DNA from 4 places in the Desulfosarcina ovata subsp. ovata genome. Region 1 is predicted to be linked to each of the others. Evidence: riboswitches for the same ligand, from Rfam matches in the RefSeq annotation. Region 1 holds a riboswitch; each other region holds the start of a gene.
What was found. Region 1 has a riboswitch for cobalamin ahead of cbiM (cobalt transporter CbiM). Riboswitches for the same ligand answer to the same signal wherever they lie in the genome.
Positions count from the first base shown of each region.

Region 2: another riboswitch for cobalamin. It lies ahead of GN112_RS28090 (TonB-dependent receptor); the one in region 1 lies ahead of cbiM (cobalt transporter CbiM).
Region 3: another riboswitch for cobalamin. It lies ahead of GN112_RS19360 (TonB-dependent receptor); the one in region 1 lies ahead of cbiM (cobalt transporter CbiM).
Region 4: another riboswitch for cobalamin. It lies ahead of GN112_RS28110 (hypothetical protein); the one in region 1 lies ahead of cbiM (cobalt transporter CbiM).

Region 1 covers NZ_AP021879.1:3,194,827-3,200,304, forward strand. Annotated here, with positions in the region: gene GN112_RS14140 (TonB-dependent receptor plug domain-containing protein) at 1-1,686, opposite strand, end outside; cobalamin riboswitch at 2,121-2,330, opposite strand; cobalamin riboswitch at 2,465-2,672, shown strand; gene cbiM (cobalt transporter CbiM) at 2,793-3,422, shown strand; gene GN112_RS14150 (NikL family nickel/cobalt ECF transporter subunit) at 3,433-4,083, shown strand; gene cbiQ (cobalt ECF transporter T component CbiQ) at 4,103-4,867, shown strand; gene GN112_RS14160 (cobaltochelatase subunit CobN) at 4,944-5,478, shown strand, end outside.
Region 2 covers NZ_AP021879.1:6,408,115-6,413,592, forward strand. Annotated here, with positions in the region: gene GN112_RS28065 (cobaltochelatase subunit CobN) at 1-124, shown strand, start outside; gene GN112_RS28070 (cobaltochelatase subunit CobN) at 73-291, shown strand; gene GN112_RS28075 (cobaltochelatase subunit CobN) at 362-1,063, shown strand; gene GN112_RS28080 (MotA/TolQ/ExbB proton channel family protein) at 1,076-1,693, shown strand; gene GN112_RS28085 (hypothetical protein) at 1,690-1,860, shown strand; cobalamin riboswitch at 1,903-2,087, shown strand; gene GN112_RS28090 (TonB-dependent receptor) at 2,262-4,436, shown strand; gene GN112_RS28095 (hypothetical protein) at 4,583-4,936, shown strand; gene cobO (cob(I)yrinic acid a,c-diamide adenosyltransferase) at 5,123-5,478, shown strand, end outside.
Region 3 covers NZ_AP021879.1:4,377,218-4,382,695, reverse strand. Annotated here, with positions in the region: gene GN112_RS19365 (IS4 family transposase) at 1-988, opposite strand, end outside; gene GN112_RS19360 (TonB-dependent receptor) at 1,082-3,058, opposite strand; cobalamin riboswitch at 3,181-3,387, opposite strand; gene GN112_RS33650 (hypothetical protein) at 3,560-3,913, shown strand; gene GN112_RS19350 (efflux transporter outer membrane subunit) at 3,915-5,384, shown strand; gene GN112_RS19345 (efflux RND transporter periplasmic adaptor subunit) at 5,443-5,478, shown strand, end outside.
Region 4 covers NZ_AP021879.1:6,415,252-6,420,729, forward strand. Annotated here, with positions in the region: gene GN112_RS28105 (TonB-dependent receptor) at 1-1,281, shown strand, start outside; cobalamin riboswitch at 1,391-1,591, shown strand; gene GN112_RS28110 (hypothetical protein) at 1,933-2,166, shown strand; gene GN112_RS28115 (hypothetical protein) at 2,175-2,459, shown strand; gene GN112_RS28120 (efflux RND transporter periplasmic adaptor subunit) at 2,488-3,711, shown strand; gene GN112_RS28125 (ABC transporter ATP-binding protein) at 3,748-4,449, shown strand; gene GN112_RS28130 (ABC transporter permease) at 4,446-5,478, shown strand, end outside.

The DNA.
Region 1 (5,478 bases):
GAAACGGACAAAGCCCGAGATGTCCGTGACCCAGTACTTCCCGTAATTGACGGCCCCGAATTCCGGGTAGTCGGTGCCGTAAACGTCGCCAATATAGCGAACGGAAAGATCCCCGCCGAACCGGCGGGAGGGATGCCAGTAGCGCAGCAATCCTTTGTAGAAGGATTCGGGGATATGGGTCAATTGAACATCGTCATCTTTGTTGGTCGCATCCGTGTAAACCGCGCTTAGAACGAAACTGAAACCTTTATAGGGTTGCGATGAAAGGCTGATTGCCCAACTCTCCAAATCCGTTTCACCATCGGTATTCTCGAAAACCAGGTCGTCACCCACGGCAATCATGTCTGTGATTTCTGAATAGTAGTAATCAACTGCAGCCGTAAAAAGGCCGAAGGTAGCCCCGAGCCCCGCTTCGACATTTAAGCTTTCTTCGGGATCCAAGTCCGGATTGCCGATGGCATAATCTTCGTCGGCATAAAGCTCATAGGCGTTGGCCAGCCGGAAATTCGTACCCACTACAGCTCTCGCGAAAAACGGCCCGAAAATCGGTGATCGCGCACTTGCATTCCATACAAAGCTGTCGCTTCCTCCCGTCTGATTATAACGGCCGCCAAGGGACATTTTCAGGTCGGGAATAAAATTGAAGTGCGGGCGAAGGGCAAAAAAACCGGCGTATACTTCCTCGTGATCACCCTTGATGACAACAACCTCGTCTTTTCCCCAGTAATTCTGGTAATCAAAGCCCAGCAACAGCTCGTTTTCTTCGAGAAAGAACCAGCTTCCCATCAGATTGACACCCCAATCTTCATATCCCCACAAGGCTTCGTTGTAAACAAACGTGCCGTCGAGTTCTTGCCGGGTGTATTCGGTCCACCACTCGTGATAATAGGCTTTAACGTAGTAGGATAAATCTTCTGCAATATCGTGATCCCATTTTAGAATACCCACATATTCGGTCCGATCGTTTACCGCCTTGTCTTCGTCGACTCTCATGAAATCGGCTTCCGCTTCGTTTCGCAGGATTGAACCCCGCAAGACCGCCCCGTTTCCCCAATCGACGTTTCTCTCGTACTTGGCCAACAGGCTATTTCTTATGTAACCGCGATCTTTTCGGGCAGCCCCTTCGATATGATCGTAATCTTCGTCACAAAAAGTCTGATACCCCTCCCATGCATCGTAGGATCCGTAAATCAGAAACCCGTTTTCGTTGATGGTTTCCGAGAGGTACCCATGGGCTTCGGCGGCATCATAACTCCCATATCCGGCCCCCAGGCTTCCATGTCGTTCTTTGGTGACCGGTTTGGTGATGATGTTGATCACGCCTGATGTGCCGTCTGTGCCGTAATACAGCCCCTCACCGGTCTTTAACACCTCAATCCTGTCGATCATCTTCACGGAAAGGGTGTCCAGATAGCCCCTCCCGTAAAGCCGGTTGTTGATCCGGACGCCGTCGATCAGGAAAATCACCCGCTTGGTGTCCCCTCCGTTCATACTCATACGCATATAGTCACCGCGACCGCTTTTTGAAGATACATAGAGACCCGGCACCAGGCTTTCCAATATCTGGTTGACATCAGCATATCCTCCGGCGGTTATCTCTTCACCGGTGACGATTTCCACCTTGTGACCGAACTCCTCCAGTTCGCCCGACAGGCGTTCCTCTATTTTCCTCCCCTCGACAACCATTTCTTCGAGCTCTTGCGTCTCCGAAAAAGATAGGGCCAAACAGGCAGGCATCATAACAAGAACAAGAGTGCCGTACAAAAAAAGTCGTAACATGAATTTCATCGATCGCGTGTTTCCAACCATAGTAACTCCTCCTTCATTCTTTTATTGGTTCAACTCGTTGCTGTCTTCCAAGAGGAGCGACTCGCAAGAGGAGCGACTCGCCGGCTGGATTTATAGCTATCACTATCGAACTTGATACGCTTTATCCCGTAATATCCCCGGATATGACCGCTTCACATCCAGAAACCCCGCTGAGGGCCAGAATGCCGAAAGCCGGAATACTGCGTGTATTAGCGGTCATGATAAAAAAAAACCCGGACCGCAAAAATCGATCCGGGATCTCCCTTTTACATCCACAGATAGTACTTAGGTTCGACGTCGTCCTCGTGGTCGACCCTCTTCGGGTTCAGGCAGGTATTCTGACTCCCGGATCTTCCTACCGGCTGCGCCTTCCCGACCTGTCGGTCAGTGGCAATGTGCAGCTTTCGTCCCCGGTTACAGCGGCGGGTCCGTCCCCGACTTTCACGGGGTTCCCTCTTGGCAATCCCCCTTGCATAGTTCTCAACAGCAAGTGGACTCGCACCTGATCCTCTTCTCTTTTCTAAAATCATACCGCCGTACCAGGAATTTGTTTGCATGTCAACGTTAGAGGGTATTTGGCAGCGCTGGCAGATCTGTGAGATGGGGTTACATTAAGAATTCTATTGACAATCCTTTAAATTCTCGAATAGGAATCATTGTTCTCTCAATTAAAGGTGTCCGCCAGGACTTAATGGGGAATCCCGTGTAAATCGGGAGTGGACCCGCCGCTGTGACATCCATGTTTCCACCGCATGCCGGAAACGACGCTGCTGGCCAATACGCCACTGTTCCGTTTTTCATGGACGGGAAGGCCGCCAGGAGCCGGATGAAACCAGAAGACCCGCCTTTGATGAATCGGTAAAACCCAACGTGGAGGATGGTGTTTTACCCCAATAGAGTCGATCGGTCCGGGATAAAAAACGGTATCCCCGTGCCCTAACAGGTGCGGGGATTTTTTTTGGAGCAAACAAGGAGTATGTATCATGCACATATCAGAAGGTGTTATTTCAGCACCGGTTCTCATCGGCAGCGGCGTCCTCACAGTGGCAGGCACCGCCATCGGATTAAAAAAAATGGACTATGAGCACGTTGCCCAGGCGGGGATCCTGTCGGCAACCTTTTTCTTGGCCTCCCTGATCCACGTTCCCATCGGCCCGTCCAGCGTCCACCTGTTGCTCAACGGTATTGTGGGGCTGATGCTTGGATGGGGGGCCTTTGCGGCCATCCTCGTGGGGCTGGCCCTGCAAGCCATGCTTTTTCAGTTCGGGGGGATTACCGTTCTTGGGGTAAACACCCTGAATGTGGCCGGTCCGGCCGTGTTGTGCTACTACCTGTTCGGTCGGCTGGTGCAGAAGGACACCGGACTCGCCGTTGTCGGGGCCTTTGCCTGCGGGGCACTTTCGGTGCTTCTGACGTCACTCATGGTCGCACTTTCCCTGCTTTTTACGGAGGAGAGCTTTTTTGAAGTCGCCGCCCTGGTGGTGACGGCCCACCTTCCCGTAATGATCATCGAGGGCATTATCACTGCATTCTGTATTGGATTTCTCAAAAAGGTCAAACCCGATTCACTGCCTGGTTTTTCAACAAGCCCCGGGGAAAGCACTGTCCAATAAGGAGAACGTTATGAAACGAAACAAAAAAAAAGTGCTACACCAGGCAAACAGATGTCTCATCCGGACAGTTTTGCCAACCATTATTTTCATTCTGGCCGCAACGGGTCCCGCACTGGCCCACAAGTTTCTCGCCAGCGGATGGGTGGAGGGGGATACGGTTGTTCTTGAGGCGGCTTTTGGCAACGGAGACATTCCCCACAATGCCGAAGTCCTTGTTTTGGACGACGCGGGCACCCTGCTTCTTTCCACTACCACCGATGATGAGGGAATCTGTTCATTTACAATTCCCCAAAAAAGCGCCCTGCACATTAAAGTAAAGGCCGGCATGGGACATCAGGCTAAGATCCTTATCCCTCTGGAGGAGGTGGCAGCCGCCTTCCCAGCAAAGGATACGCCTGCCGCCTCGGCGGCGTTGCCGTCAACCGAAGCGGATAGAACCGCACCAGCTGATTCGCAAATGGTTTCAGGTCTTAGCGCACAGGGAATTCAGGCCATCGTGGAAAAGTCCCTGGATAATAAGCTACGTCCCATTATCCGCAAACTCTCGGTAAAAGAGAATACCGGGCCAAACGTTAAGGATATCGCCGGCGGCATTGGTTATATCTTCGGTCTGGTGGGCATTGGGACCTATTTCAATTATCGGCGGCGAAAAAAAGCCTGAATCACGGGTAAAGACGCCTATGTTGAGTGAATCCTTTGCTCAGGGAGTCTCTCTGCTCCACCGGCTCGATCCACGGTTGCGGATTGTTTTTGCCACGCTGTTTTCATTCCTTTTGGCGCTGTCCCTGAAGTTTCCCACCCTGGTCAGCGGACTGGCTCTGTCCGTCATCTTAGTGTGGATCTCCCGGCTTCCCCGGATGGAAGTCGCCAAGCGGCTGACCGTCATCAATATTTTCAACATTGTGCTTTTCTTGGTGCTTCCCGTTACCTTCGAGGGAACCACCGCGTTTTTTCTGGGACCGGTGGCATGCACCCGGGAAGGTCTGCTCCTGGCGGCCCGCATCACCCTCAAATCCAATTCGATTCTCATGATTTTCATTGCCCTGGTCGCCACGATGTCCATTGCCACCCTGGGGCATGGATTGAACCGGCTCCACATGCCGCAGAAAATCGTCTATCTGATGCTGATTGCCTATCGCTATGTATTCGTGCTGGAACAGGAATACCAACGACTGAGCACGGCCATCCGGATCAGGGGGTTTGTCCCTAAATCCAATATACATACCTATAAGACCTATGCCTATCTGTTCGGCATGCTGCTGGTCCGCGCCCTGGCAAGGGCGGATCGGGTCTACCAGTCCATGCTGTGCCGGGGATTCAAAGGAAAGTTCTATTGTATTCATCAATTCTCTTTTTCCCGGACGGACCGGATCTGGTCGGGTTGTCTGTTTTTAACCCTGATTTTGCTGGGAGGAATGGAATGGCTGGCGCCAACAATCTTCTGATTGATCTCGAGACGTCTGTTATTCCTATCCAGGTCGGGGCCTGAAACAGCGGAGTTGAGAACCGGATCACCTGCAAATTGTACGGCGGAGAGAAAAAAATGGTCAGCCCGCCGAATCCGTTTTCCGGCGGACCCTGGGGCGTATGTCGGTCACGGTCAAGAACGAGGACACCCGTGAAAAGGACATGATGGCCTGCACCGATTTCTACAACTATCACTGCGGCCTGATCACTGCCGTGCATGCGGTTCAGGGCCGGCGTCCCTTCTCCCTGGCCGGCGACAGCGCGGACCCCGATCAGGTGGTCGTACGCACCACCACCGAGGAGGCCCGGCACATCTTCCGCGCCCGCCTGCTCAATCCCAAATGGCTGGAAGGTCTCAAGCGCCACGGCTACAAGGGGGCCGGTGATATCTCCAAGGCCATGGATATCATCATCGGCTGGGACGCCACCGCCGACGTGGTGGATGACCACATGTACCGGCGGTTCGCCAAAAAAGTGCCCCTGGACCCGGAAATGGCCTCCTGGATGAAAAGGGTCAACCCGTATGCCCTGCACAACATCATCGACAAGCTGCTCGAAGCCGCCTCCCGGGGCATGTGGCAGGCGGATG
Region 2 (5,478 bases), 3.2 Mb from region 1:
GAACCACACCCCCGGCAAACAAAATGTCGGGGGCACCTACCTCAATGTATTCAGAACCTCTACCCCTACGTCATGGATGACATTGGCGAAGGGGTCCAGGCCAAACGCCGGGGGAGGGCTGTGATCATTGACTATCTGATCCCGCCCATGAAAAAGGCGGGGTCGTATGCCGAGTATTCGGAACTCTCCGATCTGATCTCCCAGTACAGCCAGACCATGGAAAATAATCCGCAGCTGGCTGCTAAAAACGGGTGCGCATCCAGGAGATGGTGGAAAAACTGGGGCTGCTGAAAGATCTCAAACTCGCCACCTTTGATGAGGAGGCCGTGGAAAAAGTGGAGCATTACCTGCTGGAAGTTATCTGGTAGAAAAGGGCTATTCCGAAGAAGATGCGGAACGGCTAAAAAAACTACGGGTTTTTTCCAACGAGCCCGGCTCTTACGGCAACACCATTGAAGACCTGGTGCCGGCCTCGGGCACCTGGGAAAATGATGATGAAATCGCCGATGTCTTTATTAATTTCGTCTCCTTTGGCTATGGCCAAGGCATCTGGGGGAAACCCTTGAAATCCGCATACAAGAAGAATCTGGAAGGGGTGGACATCACCATGCACAGCCGCTCCTCCAATATTTTTAAAAGCCTGGATACGGACGGGGTCTTTTCCGAACTCGGCGGCCTGGCTTTGGCGGTAAAACGGGTCAAGGGCAGCTATCCGGACGTGGTGCTTTCCAATCAGGCAGATCCGGACAATGCCTTTGTGGAGGACATTGAGACCGCCATCGGCAAGGAGCTTCGGTCCCGATATCTCAATCCCAAGTGGATCGAGGGCATGAAAAAGGAGAACTATGCCGGTGCCCGGGAGATGAACCGGTTTACCGAACATCTCTGGGGCTGGAAGGTGGTGACCCCCTTTGCCGTGGACGGCACCGAGTGGCAGCAGATCTATGAGGTCTATATCCAGGACAAATACGGCATGCAGCTCAAGGAATTCTTTGACAAAAACAATCCCTGGGCCCGGGAATCCCTGGCCGCACGCATGCTGGAAGCAGACCGCAAAGGCTAAAGGAGAACATTCTTGAACCTGTTTCCCGCCTTTCAAACTGTTTTATATACCATTTCAACGGCACTGCTCTATCCGGTGGTGCTGGCACTGATTTTACTTTGCCTGTGGCTGCTCATTTATACGGGCGGTTTTTTTGCTGAGTGGGTGAAACGCCGGCGGCTGACCGGCAATGTGGAACAGGCCATGAGCTTTATCCACAAAGAAAAACATTTGCCCAAAGAACTGACCGGGAAATTGCCTTTTTGTGTGATAGACTATGCAGACAAGGTGTCGGCACTTTCCCAAACCGGTGATCTGTTTTTGATGGAAAAGCTGGAATCCTTCAACCAGGAAACCCAGCTGGTCATGTTCAAGGAGGTGGACCGGATGCGGCTCATCGTCCGGGTGGGGCCAAGTCTGGGCCTGATGGGAACACTGATCCCCATGGGCACCGGGCTTGCGGGCCTGACCCAGGGCAACATGGCCCAGCTCTCCTCCAATCTGATCCTGGCTTTTACAACCACGGTGGTGGGCTTGGCTTTGGGCATCACCGCCCATTATTTTTCAACCACCCGGGAACAATGGGTCATGGATGATCTGCGGCAGATCAACCTGATCACCGAAGCCATGGCAAAAGGAATCAATCCATGAGATTTATCACCGCTTCCCGGCTGGACCGTCTCCGGCGCAGTGCCGACCTGGACCCCATGAACGGGGTGGCCAATCTCTTTGATGTTGCCCTTTGGTGGCCGATCTTTCCGTCGGCCAACCTGGATTGCAAGAATACGCCAAGGCCCGGTTGGTATGGATTGCTATGAACATCTCTTTTTAGGTGATTGACTTTTGAGATTTTATTAATTAGTAAGTAGCAATGATCAGGTGCAGTACTTTGCATAAAAGGAAATCCGGTTAAAATCCGGAACGGGCCCGCCGCTGTGATTGGGGACGAAGACTGCAATATGCCACTGTCGATGTTATGGATGGGAAGGCGCAGCTAGTAGAGTGATCCAAGAGTCAGAAGACCTACCTGAACAACTATAGAGATGCTGTGCACGGCAATGTCGGCATCTGTTTGAATCTGAGGATATAAAGAGGGGATAGCCTTGGGTCGTTTTTTAACGATTCAAGGCTTTTGTTTTTTCATGACTAAAGGTAGTGCCGATCTAGAAAAACTGAGAAATGAACAAGGCCGATATCTTAATGTTATAGGAGACAGTGAATGAGAAGACAGATTGTTTATTTTGCCCGGCAGATGTTTTTTAGTGTGGCTGTATTAGCATTCCTTGTTTTAAATTCTGCATTAGCCACAGAACCGGCAGACGCGAATGATGGTGAAGAATCGATAGAGCAAATAGAAGAGATTACTGTTATAGGTAAAAAAGACTCATCGTCTGTTAAGATAGAACCACGAAAAGTAACCATTGATTTGGAGAATTACTATAGTCCGACCACTTCGCAAAACGTGGGAGATTATTTAAAGGATTTTGTGATCATGGATTACCAGGGTCAAAGCGATCTGGTTCCAGGGGAAGATACATTGTACATGCGAGGCTTTTCCAGCCGACGCTTTGTAACTGCTCTCAACGGCTCAGCCATTCGCAATATGGGAGGATACGGAGTTGGAATGACTGATTATGCTCTTCTTCCACCGTTTTTGATCGATTCCATTGACGTTTTGCCCGGTCCTCATTCCGCGTTTTATCCAGGTCAGGCTGTCGGCGGTGTGGTGAATTTTAAAGTCCGGGCGCCAAAGCAATATGAAACCCTAAAACCGGATGCAACCCTATCGACAACTTACGGGAGGTATAATACGCAGCAACACAACCTGAGCTTCAGCGGCGGTGTTCATAATTTTACCTACGATGTAGGATATCAAAAATATCATACTGATGGATATCTGCGCAACAATAAGACTGATATTGATAACTTTATCAGCCGGCTGGGCTACCTTTTGCTAAACAGCGGATATATCGCCCTTACCGTATCACACGCAGATGTTGAGCGCGAAACCGCGGTAATCAACGACCCCAATGACCAGGAAAGCAATTATGACGGGGGGTATCCAGAAGTCTCCACGGACACCGCGAGTTATTATTCCTGGCAATCGCCGAAAAAAGAAACAACATCAACCCGTTTTCGATTGGATTTCAATCTGCCGACTTCGTTGGGGACATGGATGGCTGATGCGTATTTTGAAGATGGTGATTACGAAAACCCCAGTATAGTCTGGGTCAACAGTAAAGATCATTCCGAAGGTCTCAGAGATGCGTGGCATCAGGTCTATTGGAGACTTTTAGGGAGCCAGGTCAGCAATGAATTCCAGCCGATTTCCGGGCACACCGCCACAATTGGCGCGGGAATCGAACAGCTTTACAACAAAGAAGATTCTTACAATGCCGCAACATCTTTCAGATTGAGTTCCTGGGATTCCTATAAAAAAAGACATGAAAGTCTGTTTGCCTTTGTTCAGGATAAATGGGAGATCCTTCCGCAGCTGTCACTCACAGCAGGTTTGCGTTATGAGGACAATACCCATTGCTCAAGTAATTATGTTCCAAAGACAGGCAAGTATTATATTGACGGGGAGGGATTGTGGGTTGAAAGGGAATATAACCAATTGGTTCCCAAATCCTTTCTTACGTATAAGCTCGATAACCTGGCGGAGAGCCTCCGTGACACTTCCGTTTCAGTTGGTATCAGCCGTATCTGGCGGGACCCTGGCCCGCTGTGGGAAACACAGGCGTCTGGAATACCCAATATCGGCTGGCTCGATCCTGAGCACGGCATCGGTTATGATCTTGTTTTTTCCCGGCGCCTTGCAGGAGATATCCAGATGCAGTTGAATTATTCTTACGCTCAGATTAAGGACTATATTGCCAGCAACAGTAAATTTACGGATGACAAGTATGAATATTTGATCAATCTTGAGGAAGTAATCCGCCAGGGCATTGAACTTCAGTTTGCCGGCAGCCTTACCGACCGTATCGATTTTAGGATAGGCTGGGCTTGGCAGGAATTTGAAAATAAAGGGGGTGAACCTGCAGGAGAGACCATGCTGGATGATCGAGCCAAAAACCGTGTCAATGCTGGGTTAAGCTGGAAGTTGCTGGATGCCACAACTTTGATTTTCGATTATAAATACCAGGATGATCAGGTGATAGAAGTTGCCGAAGAGGTCGATGCGGGAGAATATGAATTCCATCAAATTGCATTGGATTCCTACCATGTGGTGGATTTTGCAGTAGAACAGGTCCTGTTTAATCAATGGCGAAACATTAAAAAGTGTATCTTTAAAATATACGTTAAAAACCTATTTAATGAAGAATATCAGGATACAAAGGGATATCCTGCAACGGACCGTACTATAGGAGCAGGCCTAAGGTTCAACTTTTAGCCATTGGTTCCATCAGATCAGCCCTTTCAAGGTAGCACTAAAAGACCATTCATAACTGGATGAACTTATTAAATAAATGCTGAACAAACCCATCTCCAAAATATACAGTAAAAAAGAAAAACTGTATTATTTGGGGAGGTGACATCATGTTGAGTCCTGTTTTTACGGCGTTCATCAAGAATTCTCCGATTTCTGTCATGGCTCGTGGTTTGATGAAGAAGGTACTGAATCCTAAGCAATTTGACGAATGGTTCGAGAACACCGCTAAAGAACAATACACAAGGGACCTTTTGTTTTCGACGCTTTTTTACCTGATGAGCCAGGTCGTTCAGGGAAGCCAGCGATCAATTCACGCAGCCTTCCAGGCTTCAAAAGAGGATATTGCCGTTTCAGTTACCTCAATCTACAATAAGTTGAACGGCATGGAACCAAGTACATCGGCAGCTTTGGTCCGATATGCCGCTGAGCAGGTGGAACCTATTGTTGGGTGTTGGGCTTGATTCTAACTTCGCCCAGAGGACCTACAAATTTTGATGGTCCGTAGTCAACATTTTGATTTTTTTATAAATACATATTTCTATTTTATTTAATGGCTAACAATGGGCGAAATTAAAATCAGGCCCGACCCAGGAAATACTTAATAAGTGTTAAGTGATTAAGCTAAACGAAAATAAAGAAGGAATAATATGAAAAAAGGACTACTCATCGTCAATACAGGCGATGGCAAGGGAAAAACCACGGCAGCCTTGGGACTATCCATGCGGGCCGCCGGGCATGGACTCAAGGTCTGTTTTATCCAGTTCATCAAGGGGAGTTGGAAATACGGCGAGTTGGAGGCCGTGAAGAAATTCGCGGATACCATCGATTTCCATGTCATGGGCAAGGGGTTCACCTGGAAGTCGGACGATCTGGAAAAAGACCGGGCTGCGGCCCGTGATGCCTGGAAATTCGCCCAGGCGGCCATGACCGGCGGCCAGTATCAAATGGTGGTGCTTGACGAGTTTACCTATCTGCTGATGTATGGCATGATTGATTTGCCGTC
Region 3 (5,478 bases), 1.2 Mb from region 1:
ATAATAACAATAGATAAGCAATCATATACAAGTAGAATTGTATCTGTACGCCATGAGGAGATTGGCTCATTAAGTGAATTCCCTTGAAGGTTCTTTTTATGAAGCGAAAAAAAAGTTCCACTTGCCACCTGTAAGCGTAAAGCATTATAATTTCGTAAGTTGTCAAATCATTTCTGTTTGTGATCAAAATGTAGTTTTCGCCCATAGCCGTAAAGCTAACAATACGATAACTTGCTTTGTTTTCATCGCTATTGAATATTATATTTGAATCTGTGATGTCACTGAAAAATTTCAAGAATGTATCCGGTACGGTGGCAGTGAGACACTCTTTTACAGTGTACGTCATATTCGACTTTCCGCGAATAATAAAAAATGCATTGCTGTCGGATATCTGCTTGAACAGATTGAAAGCGATATAGCCTCGATCACAGACATATGTAATGCCTTCGCGAAGAATTTGCTTAACAAATTCTTTTTCGGAAAAGTTACCTTCCGTACTGATAAATTCGGTTGGAATCATTCGGTTGAGTTCAAAAGATAAATGCATTTTGATCGCATTAGCGGTTTTCTTGTAACAAGCCCATGCCATATTGGAAATGGCCGGAAAAAGCGAACCATCTACAATTAGCATTTTTCCAAGATGACTGATTTCCGGAATTTTATGCAAATCCAATTCTTTTACCAACTGATGGAATATATCTTTAAATATTTCTGGGGGATAACGATTAAACGCTTCATTATACATAGACTTCGATGCGACGACCAATCCTAATGCCTTAGCAGTTGGTGATGTTTTGATCTCAGTGACGATTTGTCCAACGCTTTTAATTCTGGTTATTATTCCAAAAAGCAAATTTGTGGTGAACGATGATAATGAAAGCTTGTAAGTGTCCAAATCATTATGGAGACTATTTTGAGTAACCTCAATCAATGGTAGCACCGGTGATAGAATTGTTTGAAAAACATTTTTGTCGATGTGTTCGCTCATGGAGACCTCCTGGTTAATTAATTGTACCCACCATGATTAAAACACAAAGCGATCTTTTTGTCCAGCGCTATTTTTTATTTTAATAACAAGATGTTACGGCAATATGTATGCCGAACGGTATTGGTAACTTTCATACCCCGGACCGTAATTGTATCCGTTATGGTATTCTTCATCGAAGATATTGGTTGCGTTCAAAAAGAGTTCTATCTTCTTAATGGAATAGGAAAGGTACATGTCGACGGTGTCCGCACTGTCGATCTTGTCATAGGCGTTGTCATTGTCTCCCCCGGCATAGCGTTTGCCCAGGTGGTTGTACTGGCATCGATAGGTTAGGCCGAAATCGAAATTTAGGGCAAACCCCAAGTTTGCCTTGAATTCGGGCACCAGCGGGATTTTTTTTCCGTCATAGGTGCCGGCCGTAAATTCCGCATCGGTATAGCCAAATCCGCCAAACAGGCGTAACAGATCGGTAGCCTGGAAAGCGATATCCAGTTCTCCCCCTTGATGGCGGGTTTCATCGAGATTTTCATTCTGGTTGGAAAAGTCGTTCCAGGTGATTTCATCGTCGACATCGAAACTGAACAGCCTGGCGTTTGCAGACAGCCGTTTGTCCAGGCCAACGAACCGGACCCCGGCTTCGTATCCCATCGACGTTTCATGGTTGAGATCTTCGTTGACCGCACCTGTGGAAAGTATCATGAATTCGTCGGCTTTCGGAAACCTGAAGGCCTGATAGGTCCTGAAGTAAACTTTCGACCCTGGCGCGTAAATATAGGCCAGCCCCAGGTTCCAGGCCCATTCGTTTTCACTCAGGTCCTTGTCCGTGCCAAGGCTGGAGCGCAAGGTGGTATCGAAATCCTCGTAACGGGCGCCCATGTTCAATACCAGATTGTCAACCAAGCTGAATTCATCCTGGACATAGAATCCGACGGACGTCTGTTCATGGTCGTAGGTATTGATTTGGGTTTGGGTAGCGGTATCGCCGTTCCAGGCATCGTAGTCGGTGTCATAGAATTCGATACCGGCTGTCAGGCGGTTGTCCCTTCCAAGGATGGAGTGGTTCAGGACGTATTGGGGATTGGCCCCGAGGGTCGTATAGTCATAATCATAATACCCATAATACCCCCAGGCAGGAAAGTCCCAGGAGACCATGGTATCCTGGCGTTCATAATTTTTGCAGCTCAAATCGACGTTCAGCCGGCCCAGGCGTCCCCAGTCCGAACGAACGGAAAGCACGTAATAGTCCTCCTGACTCTCCCCTTCGTCTTCCAGATTGACGGCCTGACGGCGATCGGCGGCCATCTGGGATTGGGTCATTCCTCCCGGATATTCATAATCCGCCCGGGTGGTATTGGCTTCCAGGCTCAGGTCCAACATATCGGAGGCAGAGTAGAAGAGTTTCGCATAGGCGCTTTTTCGGTCCGCTTCCGAGCGTTCTCGGTATCCGTCGGTTTCATAATAAACGGCGCCAACATGGCCGCCGAACCGTCCCTCGCTAAAGCTCAGGCCGGCGGTCCCTTTGAATGTATCATGGGTTCCCCCGCCGGCTTCACCCCAGCCATGGACGCCGGCTGTGGCCTCCCTGGTGATGATATTGATGACCCCGCCCATGGCATCGCTGCCGTAAAGTACGGAATTCCCACCGTGGAGCACCTCAATTTTTTCCACGTTTTCAATGGGAATGGAAAGAAAATTGATACTGGACTGGTCAATGGGGTTGATCTTTCGGCCGTTGACCACAACGGCCACATGACGGCTGGCGGTTTCCCCGAAGCCGCCCATATCCACTTGTTGGTTGAACCCGTTGCCGTTAAGGTCGGTGACGATGACGCCCCCCAGATTCTGCAGCGCCTCGGGAACGGACTGGGCGCCACTGGCCCGGATATCCTCGGCCGTGAGCACCGTGATCTGGGCCGGGACTTTTTCGTTCTGCTGCTCGGACCGGCTTGCCGTGACAATCATCTCATCCACGACCACCGGCGAACTTTGCTCATCCACCGCTGCCGCCGGACCAGCAGCGGGCAGCATCCACAAGGTTAACAGAAAAAGGAAACCCACGCATTTTTTCATCTTTTTATGCCCTCCTCAATCCTTGGGTCCGGGCATAAAAAACCCGGACCGTAAAAGTCACGATCCGGGGATTTCCCATAACTATCCGGCAGGATCTGTCGTACCACACCCGTCCTCGAGGAATACGACGCATTGTCCAAGAAGGTCTTCTGACTTCCGGGTCTTTCTCTTTCCTGCACCTTCCCGGTATGTTACCAGTGGTCTGTTGCAGGTTTCGTCTCCGGTTACAGCGGCGGGCCCGTTCCCGACTCTCACGGGATTCCCTAACGCAGCCGAATCTTTCCGTTCTGCATTCGCGTTTCGTACGCGCCTGGACAACCAAAATTGAAAAAATATTAATTAACCGAGTCTGTCATTGTCAATACAAATACGTGTTGCCGCTTCGATCGAGGTAATTCAGAGACAACAAACAGGGGCGCGAAAAATTCCACCACGATGAACGCATCGCCAACTTTGACGAACAAGGGCTATGGTGTACCTGGCAAGGTGGGGAGGATTCCCTTGGTGGTCAATGCCTGGAAGAGAAGGGCGTCCAGATTGTCATCCTTGGATATCGGCAAGTACTTGTCCCGTTCAAAACAGCGGCCGCGAGCATCGGTCGATGTTTTTTTAATTTTTTTGCGCAGGATTCCGGCGGAACAGCCGTTAAAGATGGCGAACCCCAAGCAACGGGGCCTTAGGCTGGCGGAAAGAAATAATTCCACCATCCTGCTTGTCTTTGTGCCCGTCTACCGCGTTGCCGCCACCGGCACATATTCCCGATATGCACCGGTGGCGGCGCCTTGTAGACGAACCCAAATCCGGCGCGATCTGGGGGAATTATTTCTTTCCGCCAGCCCAAGCGATGGAGTTTAATATGATGAAATGGATCTGCATCACCCTGAGTGCCTTGACCGTTACGGCGTGTGCCATGTTCGCGCCTCAGGATCGGCCAAACACGCCTATCAGCCTACCGTCGGCATACTCGCTTTATACGGATAGCGACCCGGTGCCCGATCGGTGGTGGGAGGCGTTTGGCAGCGATGAGCTTAACCAACTGGTGGGAACCGCGCTGGCCGGTAATTTCGATGTGCGCACGGCCTGGGCCCGCTTGAAACAGGCCGATGCCGTTGCTCGTCAGGCCGGGGCGGACCGCATGCCGACGCTCGACGCCAATGCCGGTGCCGAAAAAAGCTGGCAGCAAACAAAAACCGATGCGGCCGGGACGTCCCATAGCAACAGCCGCAGCTTCAGCGCCGGACTAACTGCTGCCTACGAGCTTGACCTGTGGGGACGGCTGGCGGCACTGCACCGGTCCGAGCGATTGGAGCTGAAGGCGAGCGCCGAAGACCTGGCGGCGGCAGCCGTAACCGTGTCGGCCGAGGTAACCACCGCCTGGATCGAAATTCTTTCCCTGCACCGCCAGATCGCGATTCTCAAGGATCAAATCGACATCAACCAGCGCATGCTCAAGCTGCAGGAGCTGCGTTTCATCAATGGCCAGGCCGACGCCCTGGACGTTGCCCAACAGCGCGAAGCCCTGGCCGATGCCAAAGCCAATCTGCCGCCGTTGCAACTTACCGAGCAGCAGCAGCAAAATGCCCTGGCCGTTCTTCTGGGGCAGGCCGGTATCGGCGAATTCGCTCTCACCCAGGAAACATTACCGTCCTTGATTCCCCTGCCGGCTACGGGCCTGCCTGCCGATCTTTTGGCCGCCCGGCCCGATGTGCGCGCCGCCGGTTTGCGCCTGAAAGAAGCGGACTGGCAGGTCAGCGCGGCCCGGGCCGATCGCCTGCCGTCCATCACCCTGTCGGCAGACGCGGCTTTTTCCAGCGACGCACTTGATCTTTTGCTCAGCAACTGGGTGTCCACCCTGGCGGCCAGCCTCACCGGCCCGGTGTTCGACGCCGGTTACCGCTCGGCCGAGGTGGATCGCACCCGGGCCGTGGCGGATGAATATCTTACCGCCTATGCCCAGACCGTGGCCGAAGCAATCCAGGAAGTCGAGGACAGCCTGGCTACCGAAACACGCCAGGGCGAGTACATCACCCTTTTGGAGGAGCAGTTGAAGGCCTCGCGATTGACCTTGAAGGACGCCCATCTGCAGTATATGAACGGTCAAGACAACTACCTTGATTACTTGACAGCCTGGACCAGCGTTCAGACATTGGAACGTCAACTGGTGGACGAACAGGCCACGCTGATTAAAAACCGGGTCACCCTGTACCGGGCCCTGGGAGGCGACTGGACCGGCGCGTTGATCGGTGGCCGCTTCCTGGAAAAGAATACCGGCGCAACGAAACCGGCCGCCCGAACCGGTGGCACGACCGTTTCCGAACTTGGATAAGGCTGGCGGAAAGAATTAATTCCACCAGCCTGACCGCGACACCATGGAGTCAATCGATATGTCAGAGAATAAAGCCAACTCATCCTTTCCCGCC
Region 4 (5,478 bases), 3.2 Mb from region 1:
ATTTTGACGCTTGACTATGACAAGAACGATCTGCTGATCAACTCCTCTGTTGGTTTCAGCCGGGATCATCAGGATCTTAGCTACAACAAATATCTGAACGATTCAACAAAACTTGACGACAACTACGAAGACGATCGGGTTGAAAACCTTTATGATTTCAAGGCCAGCGTGGGAAAGGTGTTCAGCGGGCAAAGCGTGTCAAATACGTTGACCTTTGGTCTGGATTACCGGTACAGCGATTTTGAGCAGGACCGAGTTTATCCCTATGATACAGAAGGAAACAATGATGATTCAGAGGCGGCTGCGGATATAGACGCTGAGAAAAAGATGTTCGGAGCCAACTTTAACCATGAATTGAGCTGGAATATTTTCAAGCTTCAGTCAGGCCTGCGTTACAATTACGTTTCCTACGACCTGACCAACCGGGTGCCCCAATCCATCAGTGTGGACTATGACAGCGATATTGACTGGAGTATCTCCCCCTCGGTGAACATTCTTGACAATGCCAACCTTTTTATCACTTGGAACCATTCCAAATACTATCTGCCCATGGGATATTACAGTTCTAATATGTCTTACGACAATGCGTATACCCGGCCAGAGGACTTGGACCCGGAAACCTACGATACCATTGAGGCCGGCTGGAAGCACCAGATGTCCAAGGCTTTCAACTACAGCCTGATCCTGTACTACACCGTTGTAGACGATAAAATCGTATCTTACTATGAAGGCACCTCTTTTCAGGGCCGTCGCAATGCCGGCACCAGTATCCACAAAGGTGTTGAAGTTGAGATCGATGGGCGTCCAAGACAATGGATTGGTTACAGGCTCAGTTTTACCACAATCGATGCCGAATGGGACGAAGGCACGGCCAAGGCCTATGCAACGCCGGATGCCTCCAGCACATCGGTGAGCGATCTTTCCGGTAAAACCGTGAATTATGTGCCTGAGTACGAATATACCGCCGGCCTGGATTTTTATCCTTTTAAAGATACCAAGTATGGATCTTTGACCATCGCCTTGGATCTTCGAGGCTTTGGCAAGCAGTATGAAGACTATAACAACAATCTTGAAATGTCTGCCGCTGATTTTCTGGATGCCAAGATCACCTGGGATTATAAAGGATTTCAATGCTATCTGAGTGGTACCAATCTCTTTGACAAGGAATGGAATCGGATGGTGAATGCGACTGGCAAGGCCCATTCACGTCTTACCACGGGTTCGGGTTTCTATCCCCAGGACGGCCGATATGTCGGTATCGGCGTAGCCTATAAGTTCTAACGCGGGAAACCCGCAATCATGTGCCTTTTCTCAATTTCCTGTTTTTTCGACAGAAATTGAGGAATAAGGTGCTATTGTCTTTATGCTTGACGGATGAAAACAAGTGCAATATGAGAAGTAAATTTCAGGTGCTCTGCGAAGCTTAATAGGGAACCCCGTGAAAATCGGGGACAGGCCCACTGCTGTAACCCCTTGCCGGCAGGAAATACGCCGGAACCCGAACGCTTTCATGCGCCACTGTTCCAATGGGATGGGAAGGCCGCGGTCGGGGAGGGGAAGTCAGAAGACCTGCCTGAGATATTAAGGCGTATACTTCCGGGGTGGAAGTACGCACGCCAGGATCTTGAGGATAAAAAAGGGACATCCCCGGATCGAATCGTTGATCGGTCCGGGGATTTTTGTTTTCCTCGGACGAACCGGCTTACATTTATCTATGGGAGGTTGTTTCATGAAGCTGCAAAGGGGCGTCCGATGGGTTGTCGCGGGGTTGATGTTATGTGTTTCTCCTGCGTTTGGAGAGAATACCGATGGTGCTGAAGAGACGGTTTCCGAACCATATCAGTGTTTAAGATAATGTTTTTGGCAAGGCCAGAGGGAGGAAGTCGTATTGTAATACTGCGACGACCGATAACGCCGCCCAAAAACATTATCTTGAATGCTATAGACACGATGGTGGTGGCCGCCGGAAGAGTTGCGGAAGAAATCGAGGATGTGACTTCAACTTATGCATCCTTACTGGACGCCACCTGCGCCTCCGTCACCGCGCGGTTGAGCGGCAGGAGCGACATCGCGCTCATGGACATATCCGCCGTCCCCTTGCCCGAGGCGATGGCCAAGGCGTTGGGCGCCCTGGTGGCCGGCATTACCGGCAACGAAACCGAATAAGAGAAGCCATGAATTCTCCTGAGCAAACCGTCAACCGGCTGGCCGCGGAATATGCGCTCAACGTGATCGAAAAAGGCGTTGCATGCTGCCACCATACCTGCAACAATCTCTTGTTCAACCAGTTGGTGCTCAATATTATCTCCCTGCCGGGAATTATGAACAGCCAGGCGGATACCAGCGTTTTGACATCGTCGGGCATCCAGTGGGCGGCGGCTTTTGTTTGTCGTGCTGGTGCCGGGATTGTTTGCCTGGGGAATCCGCCGCGGGCGGCAGTGAAAAGAAAAGGGATATGATGACCTATAAACGTCGCGGGTGTTGGAAATGAAAAAGAAGCTTCGCTGGGTTTTGATGGCATGCGTCATCGTATTGATGACGGTTTTATGGATTTGGCAACCCTGGAAGGCCGCGCCCAAGAAGACACGCAATGGGCCGGCCACCGCAAGGGTCTCCCTGGAAAATGTGGTTCACACGATTCTGGCCACGGGCAAAGTCATGCCCCAGGTCGGGGCAGAGGTCAATGTGGGGGCCCGGATATCGGGGAGATTGGATAAGCTTTATGTGAACGTAGGCGATACCGTGGGCAAAGGGCAGATCATTGCCGAGATCGAAAAAGAGGATTTGGAGGCGACAACGGCCGAAAAAGAGGCCGAGGTCGCTCTCGTTGAGGCCAGACTGGAGGCGCTCAAGCGGGAAGGCCCGCAAGAAATTGCTCAGAAGGAAGCTGAACTGGCGGAACGCAAAGCGAAACTTGAATTCGTTCGCTGCAAATTGAGCCGCGATGACCAACTCCTTAAAAAAGCCCTCATCTCCAATGAAGACTGGGAGGAGACGTCCAGTGACTTTAAGGCGGCCCGTGCTCAATACGAGGTGGCCCAAAGGAAACTCCAACTGGCCAATACCAACTTTGATGAGGGGTTGAAGCAGTTGGCTGCAGAATTGCGCCGCACGCAGGCATCGCTTAAAAACGCCCTGGTGAAGTTATCCTACGCTGCTATCCACGCCCCTTTGAGCGGTGTGGTGGGCTCTGTTTCAACCCGTGAGGGCGAAACCGTCGCTGCGGGGCTCAGTGCCCCCACCTTTGTCACCATTGTGGATTTGAAGCGTCTTCAACTGGATGCCTATGTGGACGAGGTGGACATCGGGCGGGTCAAGGTGGGCCAAAAAGGTTTTTTCAGCGTTGACGCATTTCCGGGCAAGGAATTTCATGGTCGGGTGACCGCCATTTATCCGCAAGCGGTGATTCAAAACGATGTGGTTACCTATGATTGCATTATCAGCATCGACACGCCATACGACGGATTGCTTCGTCCCCAGATGACCGCCACCGTGACCATCATGGTGGCGAACAAGGAAAATGTTCTGGTCCTCCCCGTCGGTGCCGTTAAACACCGTGCCGGTCAAAACGTGGTTTGGCGGCGCAAGGGCGACCGGATAGAAGACGTCTCGGTAACTACCGGCTGGCAGGATGACACACGGGTGGAAATCCTGTCAGGGCTTTCGGAAGGGGAGGTGGTGCTTCTCTCACCCCCAACGGATATCAAGTAATATAGCCACATTTCCTTAAACCCTATAGAAGGAGCGATGATGATCAGGTTGGAAGGAATCAGTAAATTATACGGTGTCCCGCCGCAGGAAATGCGGGCCCTGTCAGGGGTCGATCTGTCCATCGACGCCGGGGAATATGTGGCCATCATGGGGACCTCCGGTTCGGGCAAGTCCACGCTTCTGAACATTTTGGGATGTCTGGATCATCCCACCGAGGGCCATTACCTCTTGGCGGAACGCGACGTATCGACCCTGGATGACACAGCCCTTTCCAAAGTGCGCAATGAAGTTTTGGGCTTCGTATTTCAGCAATTCCATCTTCTGCCCCGCTTAAGCGTCATCAAGAACGTTTTGTTGCCGTTGATCTATGCACCGGAATATCCATCCGACGCCCTTGAAAAGGGCACGGCCGCGCTTTCTTCGGTGGGGCTGGAAAACAAACTGGCTGCCAAGCCGGGGGAACTTTCGGGCGGGCAGCAGCAACGGGTGGCCATTGCCCGGGCCCTGATCAATGAGCCCTCTATCCTATTGGCGGACGAACCCACCGGCAACCTCGACAAACAGAGCGGCAGAGAAATCCTCGACATTTTCAAGAAACTCAACCGCGATGGGCGGACGGTCATCATGGTCACCCATGATTCGGAGGTAGCCAAGGAGTCGGGAAGAGTCGTGGTGATTGAAGATGGCAGGATCGTTTCGGATCAGCGAGGTCTTCATGCGAGAGGAGAACGATCATGAGAATAGGGCGACTCTTCAGGGAGGGAATGACGGCCTTGATGTCAAACAAAACCCGAACATTTCTGATGGCGCTGGGGACCATCGTGGGTATCGGTGCCCTGACCGTCATCCTTTTTATCAGCGCCGGTACAAAGCGGGAGGTGGCGCAGAAAGCGGAACGCTTCGGCGCCCGGGCCATTCTGATCGTTCCCGCCCACGGTAAAATGAGCCAGGCTGTCGGCGGGAAATCAGCGGAAGCCAAACTGAAAATGGCAGACGCAAAGGCCATTGCCGACCAGATCGAGGGGTTGGAGGGGATTTCGGCCTCAACGTCGCGGTACAGCCAACCGGTCAAGGCGGGCGCGGTCCAGACCACAACCAACGTGGACGCGGTCGAGGCCAACTGGCATTTCGTTTGGGATTGGCCCGTGGCGTCCGGCGCGCCCATCACGCAAACGGACGTGGATAAATTGTCCCGGGTCTGTGTTTTGGGCACCACGCCCAAAGTGGAACTTTTCGGTGACGCCGATCCCATCGGGACTGAAATCCTGATCGGCAACGTCTGGTTCAAGGTCAAGGGGGTCCTGGCGTCACGGGGCATCACCGGAACCGGGCATGACCGGGACCGGCGGATCGTCATTCCCTTCAGTACCGGGATGAGACGGCTTTTCAACCAGCAGCACATCAGCAATATCCGGGTCAAGGTAAACGCGGATTACGATCTGGACGCAACGGCCCGATCCATCGAGGCGTTGCTCTATCAACGGCATAACATCGATCCCGCCATCGAATCGGTTTTCACGGTTTTTTCCACCAACAGTCTGGTCAAGCGATTCGAAGGGGTTTCCGAAACCGTATCCCGGCTTCTGATTGCCCTGTGTGGCCTCTCTTTTCTGGTGGGCGGCCTGGTACTGATGAACATCATGCTCATTTCGGTGGCGGAGCGGAAGGCGGAAATCGGCTTGCGCAAGGCCCTGGGTGCCGCCCGCCGGGACATACTGGTGCAGTTTTTGATGGAAGCCGTCGCCGTAAACGGCCTGGGCCTGGTTT